Aminobacter aminovorans: one gene and its partner. The protein of the gene in region 1 binds, or shares a complex with, the protein of each later gene. Links are inferred from orthologs where the notes say so. Each region holds a gene or a part of one and is shown on either strand. Other genes may lie near its edges.

What was found. The genes of interacting proteins can lie anywhere in the genome.
Region 2: the proteins of rpsS (region 1) and rimM are in contact, whole or in part, in a crystal structure (PDB 3A1P), measured with the Thermus thermophilus proteins. The link is inferred for Aminobacter aminovorans from one-to-one orthologs. Residues at the interface, in WP_011173711.1 of Thermus thermophilus: Lys28, Arg29, Leu30, Lys32, Thr48, Gln56, His57, Val58, Pro59, Val60, Tyr61, Thr63, Met66, Glu73, Phe74, Pro76, Thr77, Arg78, Arg81, His83, Gly84, Lys85, Glu86, Ala87, Lys88, Ala89, Thr90, Lys91, Lys92, Lys93; in WP_008632437.1 of Thermus thermophilus: Val4, Glu5, Ile6, Gly7, Arg8, Arg22, Gly23, Glu24, Val26, Leu84, Glu85, Glu86, Gly87, Arg88, Tyr89, Tyr90, Tyr91, Phe92, Leu94, Asp111, Ile112, Leu113, Asp114, Ala115, Gly116, Ala117, Gln118, Asp119, Val120, Ile122.

The regions. Positions count from the first base shown.
Region 1 is NZ_UFSM01000001.1:3,313,921-3,316,945, forward strand. What follows is about bases 70-3,025. They hold rpsS (30S ribosomal protein S19), read right to left. Parts: upstream 1,709-3,025; coding sequence 1,430-1,708; downstream 70-1,429. Other genes in these bases: rplP (50S ribosomal protein L16), read right to left, coding at 70-292; rpsC (30S ribosomal protein S3), read right to left, coding at 320-1,039; rplV (50S ribosomal protein L22), read right to left, coding at 1,039-1,428; rplB (50S ribosomal protein L2), read right to left, coding at 1,724-2,557; DY201_RS16345 (50S ribosomal protein L23), read right to left, coding at 2,580-2,873. In the rest of the region: more of rplP, read right to left, coding at 1-69. UniProt on the Escherichia coli protein: In the E.coli 70S ribosome in the initiation state it has been modeled to contact the 23S rRNA of the 50S subunit forming part of bridge B1a; this bridge is broken in the model with bound EF-G.
Region 2 is NZ_UFSM01000001.1:941,915-944,824, reverse strand. What follows is about bases 1-2,841. They hold rimM (ribosome maturation factor RimM), read right to left. Parts: upstream 1,799-2,841; coding sequence 1,202-1,798; downstream 1-1,201. Other genes in these bases: DY201_RS04565 (tyrosine recombinase XerC), read left to right, coding at 1,868-2,806; trmD (tRNA (guanosine(37)-N1)-methyltransferase TrmD), read right to left, coding at 504-1,205; DY201_RS04580 (sulfite exporter TauE/SafE family protein), read left to right, coding at 1-429. UniProt on the Escherichia coli protein: One of at least 4 proteins (Era, RbfA, RimM and RsgA/YjeQ) that assist in the late assembly stage of the 30S ribosomal subunit.

The DNA of each region.
Region 1 (3,025 bases):
TGATGCGGCATGCCCAGTAGTCGACGGCGCCCTTGCCCTTACCCATGCGGACTTCGGTCGGCTTCGACGTGACGGGAACGTCTGGGAAAATACGGATCCAGACGCGGCCCTGACGTTTCATTTCGCGGGTGATCGCGCGGCGAGCCGCCTCGATCTCACGCGCGGTGACGCGGTTCGGCTCAAGCGCCTTCAGTCCGAAGCCGCCGAAATCCAGGTTGGTGCCACCCTTCGCGGTACCGTGGATGCGGCCCTTGAACTGCTTACGGAACTTTGTGCGCTTTGGCTGCAGCATCGTTCTAACTCCAAATTCCTATGCGTGTCAGGCGTTTTCGCGACGGCGGCGCTCAGGGCGCTCGCCAGCATGCGAATGCTCGCCTTCGGTTGCGCGACGCTCGGAAGCCATCGGATCGTGCTCGAGGATCTCGCCCTTGAACACCCAGACCTTGACGCCGCAGATGCCATAGGCGGTCTTTGCCTCGGCAGTGCCGTAGTCGACGTCAGCGCGCAGGGTGTGCAGCGGAACGCGACCTTCGCGGTACCACTCCATACGAGCGATTTCAGCGCCGCCGAGACGGCCCGAGCAGTTGATGCGGATGCCCTCTGCGCCGAGGCGCATGGCCGACTGCACCGCGCGCTTCATGGCGCGACGGAAAGCAATGCGGCGCTCGAGCTGCTGCGCGATCGACTGTGCGACCAGCGTAGCGTCGGTCTCCGGCTTGCGAACCTCGACGATGTTGAGGTGCGTCTCGGACTTCGTCATCTCCATCAGCTTCTTGCGAAGCTTTTCGATGTCGGCGCCCTTCTTGCCGATGATCAGGCCCGGACGCGCTGCGTGAATGGTCACGCGGCACTTCTTGTGCGGACGCTCGATCACGACCTTGGAGATCGCGGCCTGCTTCAGCTCAGCTTCAAGATACTTGCGGATCTTGATGTCTTCGTGGAGCAGTTGGCCGTACTCGCCGGTGTTTGCGTACCAACGCGAGTCCCAGGTGCGGTTGATGCCGAGGCGGAGACCAATTGGATTGATTTTCTGGCCCATTATGCGGCCTCCCCTTTCTCTTCGACTTCACGAACGACGATCGTGAGGTGCGAAAACGGCTTCTCAATGCGGCTGGCGCGACCACGGCCACGAGCGTGGAAACGCTTCATGACGATCGACTTACCGACAAAGGCTTCCGCCACCACCAGTGCATCGACATCGAGGTCGTGATTGTTTTCCGCGTTGGCGATAGCCGATTCGAGGGTCTTTTTAACCGTTCCGGCGATGCGCTTGCGCGAAAATTCCAGATCCGAAAGCGCGGTCGCTACCTTCTTGCCGCGGATAAGCGCGGCAACGAGGTTGAGCTTCTGCGGGCTGACCCGGATCGTGCGGAGGACCGCACGTGCCTCGTTGTCAGCAAGCCTGCGCGGAGCTTTGGCCTTGCCCATGTTACTTCCTCTTTGCCTTCTTGTCCGCGCCGTGACCGTAGTAGGTCCTGGTGGGAGCGAACTCACCGAACTTGTGGCCGACCATGTCCTCGTTCACCGAGACCGGGACGTGCTTCTGGCCGTTGTAGACACCGAAGGTGAGGCCGACGAACTGCGGCAGGACGGTGGAGCGACGGCTCCACATCTTGATCACCTCATTGCGACCGCCTTCACGAACCTTCTCTGCCTTCTTGAGCAGATAGCCGTCAATGAACGGGCCTTTCCAGACTGAACGAGTCACTGGCGTTACCTCTTCTTAGCTCTTGCGCTGATGGCGCGAGCGCAGGATGAACTTGTCGGTCGCCTTGTTGGACCGCGTCTTCTTGCCCTTGGTGGGCTTGCCCCACGGGGTCACCGGATGGCGTCCGCCCGAGGTGCGGCCTTCACCACCGCCGTGCGGATGGTCGACCGGGTTCATGGTCACGCCGCGGTTGTGCGGGCGCTTGCCACGCCAGACGGTGCGGCCGGCCTTGCCGTCGTTGATGTTGCCGTGGTCCGGGTTGGACACGGCACCGACGGTGGCGATGCAGAGACCGCTGACGACGCGCTGTTCACCCGAGTTGAGGCGAAGGATCGCCATGCCCTGGTCACGACCGACGAGTTGAGCGTAAGCACCAGCCGAACGAGCGACCTGGCCACCCTTGCCGGGCTTCAGCTCGATGTTGTGGACGATCGTGCCGACCGGCATCGCTGCGAGCGGCATTGCATTGCCCGGCTTCACGTCGACCTGCTCACCAGCGATGATCTTGTCGCCGGCCTGCAGACGCTGCGGAGCAATGATGTAGCTCAGCTCACCGTCGTCGTACTTGATCAGTGCGATGAAGGCGGTGCGGTTCGGATCGTACTCGAGACGCTCGACCGTGCCGACGACGTCGAACTTGCGACGCTTGAAGTCGATGATGCGGTACGAACGCTTGTGACCGCCGCCGATGAAGCGAGCCGTGATGCGACCGTAGTTGTTACGGCCGCCCGACTTCGTCAGGCCTTCGGTCAGACCCTTGACGGGCTTGCCCTTGTGCAGACCCGAGCGGTCGACGATGACCAGCTGGCGCGTGCTCGGCGTTACTGGCTTGAATTTCTTAAGTGCCATTGTCCTGTCCTCTCAGCCCAGCTCAGAGACCCGTCGCGACGTCGATCGACTGGCCGTCGGCCAGCGTCACTACCGCCTTCTTGACGTCGCTCTGGCGGCCGATCGTGCCGCGGAAGCGCTTCACCTTGCCCTTGCGGACCAGGGTGTTCACAGCAGTCACCTTCACGCCGAACAGCGCTTCGACGGCAGCCTTGATCTCGGGCTTGCTCGCCTTCTTGGCGACATTGAAGACGACCTGGTTGTTTTCCGAAGCCATGGTCGACTTTTCGGTGATCGCCGGGCTGACGATCACGTCATAGTGGCGGAGATCCGTCATTTGAAGCGCTCCTCGAGAGCCTCGACGGCGGCCTTCGAAAGGACCAGCGTGCCGCGGCGCAGAATGTCGTAAACGTTGATGCCCTGGATCGGCAGGACATCGATGTTCGGGATGTTGGTCGCTGCGCGCTTGAAGTTGACGTCAAGCTCGGC
Region 2 (2,910 bases), 2.4 Mb from region 1 along the record:
GCCGCAACCGCCCTCTTCGCCGCCGGCCCGTGGCTGCGCCCAAAAAAGCTAGCCGAACGCGCCCCTGACGCACCCGCCTCGCTCGCCGGCCGCATCGTCCAGCTCTTCACCTCGATCTATGGTGGCTTCTTCGGCGCCGGCATGGGCGTGATGATGCTGGCCACCCTCGGCCTCACCGAAGGCGGCGACTACCACCGCCTCAACGCGCTGAAGAACATGCTCTCCATCGTCATCGCAGCGGTTGCCATCATCATCTTCGCCTCGGGCGGTGTAGTCGCCTGGACCCATGCCGCGATCATGGTGCCGGGTGTCGCGCTCGGCGGCTATGCCGGCGTCTGGACCGCGCGCCGCGTGCCCCAAGCGTTCGTCCGCACCTTCGTCGTCGCGGTCGGGCTGTTCCTTGCGGGCTATTACTTCACAAAAGGCTGAAACGCCGTCGCTTCTCACCTCTCCACGTTCACGGGGAGAGGGTGCTCACAGGCAGATGAAGGGAGCGTACCCGCCTACCCCTTCTTCCCCGCACGCCGGGCCCACAAGTCCGGCCGTCGTGCCTGCGTCAGCTTCTCGGCCTCGGCGCGGCGCCATCTGGCGATCTTGCCGTGGTTGCCCGAGGTCAGCACCTCCGGAATGGGCAGGCCCTCGAACTCCTGCGGCCTGGTGTAGTGCGGGTGCTCCAGCAGACCGCCCTCGAAACTCTCCTCATCGCCCGACACCTCGTTGCCCATCACGCCGGGCAGGAGGCGCACCACTGCGTCGAGCAACACCAGTGCTGCCGGCTCGCCACCCGAAAGGATGAAGTCGCCGACTGAAATCTCTTCCAGCTCGCGCGCATCGATCACGCGCTGGTCGACGCCTTCAAAACGCCCGCACAGGATCACCGCGCCCGGCCCGGCTGCCAGTTCGCGCACGCGTTCTTGTGTCAGAGGCTTCCCGCGCGGGCTCATCAGGATACGCGGACGCGTGTCGCCCTCGGGCGCAGCACTGTCGATCGCCTTGGCCAGAATGTCGGCGCGCATCACCATGCCGGCGCCGCCGCCGGCCGGCGTATCGTCTACGGTGCGGTGCTTGTCGGTGGCGAAGTCGCGGATCTGCAACGCCTCCAGCGCCCAGTCGCCGCGCTCCATCGCCCGCCCCGCCAGGGATACCCCCAGCGCCCCGGGAAACATCTCGGGATAAAGCGTGAGCACGGTTGCGCGAAACATCAGCGATTGCCTCCGGCGTCCTTCGGGCCGCGCGGCCGTTTGTCGAACTCGCCATCGGAAGGTGCGTCAGCGTCGTCTTCATCGTCGACCAGCCCGGCCGCCACCGTGTCGATGGCAACGAAGCCGCCTGATACATCCACCACCGGCACCGCTGCCTGGGTGAACGGGATCAGCACGCCCTTGCGGCCCTGGTACTGGATTTCCAGGATGTCACCACCGCCATAATTCTGCACGGCAAACACCTTGCCCACCGGTTCGCCGGTTTCATCGCGCACGGCAAGGCCGACGAGGTCGGCGTGATAGAACTCGCCCTCGTCGCCATCGTCGGGCAGCGCCGAACGGTCGACGAACAGCTCCGTGCCCGTCAGCGCCTCGGCCGCGTTGCGGTCGATCACGCCCTTGAAACGCACAACCACCACCTCGTTGGCAGGCCGGATCGCGGCGATCTCGAAGGCGCGGCCGTCCTTGGCATAGAGCGGGCCATAGTCGGCCAAAGCCAGCGGGTCGCCGGTAAAGGTCTTGACCCGCAACTCGCCCTTGATGCCATGGGCGGCGCCGATCACGGCCATCTGGATAGGATTTTGGGGTTTGGCCATCGCCTGCTTCACTGCTTGTCAACTTCACGCGTTCAACACTGCCATATTCCAATCGGACGCCCGCTGCCAATGCAGGAATTCCTTATCGCCGCAAAACCCGACCTGCAGGCCGCCCGCGAAGGCTGGCTGAAGGCGCTTGCCGGCGAACGCCGTCTCTCGGCTGCAACGGTCGATGCCTATGAGCGCGACACGCGCCAGTTCCTGCAGTTCCTGACCGGCCATAATGGCGGCCCACCCGCCATTTCCGACATCCGCGACCTGCGCCCGGCCGACCTTCGCGGCTTCCTTGCCTCGCGCCGCGCCGACGGCGCCGGTGCCCGCACGCTCGGGCGCGGCCTTGCCGGCATACGCTCGCTGCTGCGCTTCCTCGAACGCCAGGGCCTCGTCAATGCCGCCGGCTCGGCAGCCCTGCGGGCGCCAAGGCAGCCGAAGTCGCTGCCCAAGCCGCTGACGGCGGTCGATGCCAAGCGCGTCGTCTCAGTGGGCGAACAGCTCGCCGAAGAACCGTGGATCGCCGCGCGCAACGCTGCCGTGCTGACCCTGCTCTATGGCTCAGGCCTGCGCATTTCCGAAGCGCTCAACCTGTCCGGCGCAGAGCTGGCCTCGCCAGGCGACACCGTGCTGCGCATATCGGGCAAGGGCGGCAAGACCCGTCTCGTGCCGGTGCTGCCCGTTGCACTCCAGGCCGTCGCCGAATACCGCAAGCTCTGCCCCTACCATCTGGGTCCCGATGGCGCCTTGTTTCGTGGGGCGCGCGGCGGCCAGCTCGATCCGGCAATCATCCAGCGAGAGATGCGCAAGATGCGCGCAGCGCTCAACCTGCCCGATACGGCAACCCCGCATGCGCTGCGCCATTCCTTCGCCACCCACCTGCTTGGCCGTGGCGGCGACCTCAGAACCATCCAGGAACTGCTCGGCCACGCCAGCCTGTCGACGACCCAGATCTATACCGGCGTCGACACGGCGCGGCTGCTGGAAATCTACGAAGCAGCCCACCCCCGTGCCTGACGCTTCGCCCGAAATAGTTCAGGCGCGATTCTTGGGGAAACGATGCGCAAGCATCGGTCCATGCGGCGCGACAATTGTCACCGCCACATTAACCGTTTTGCCGC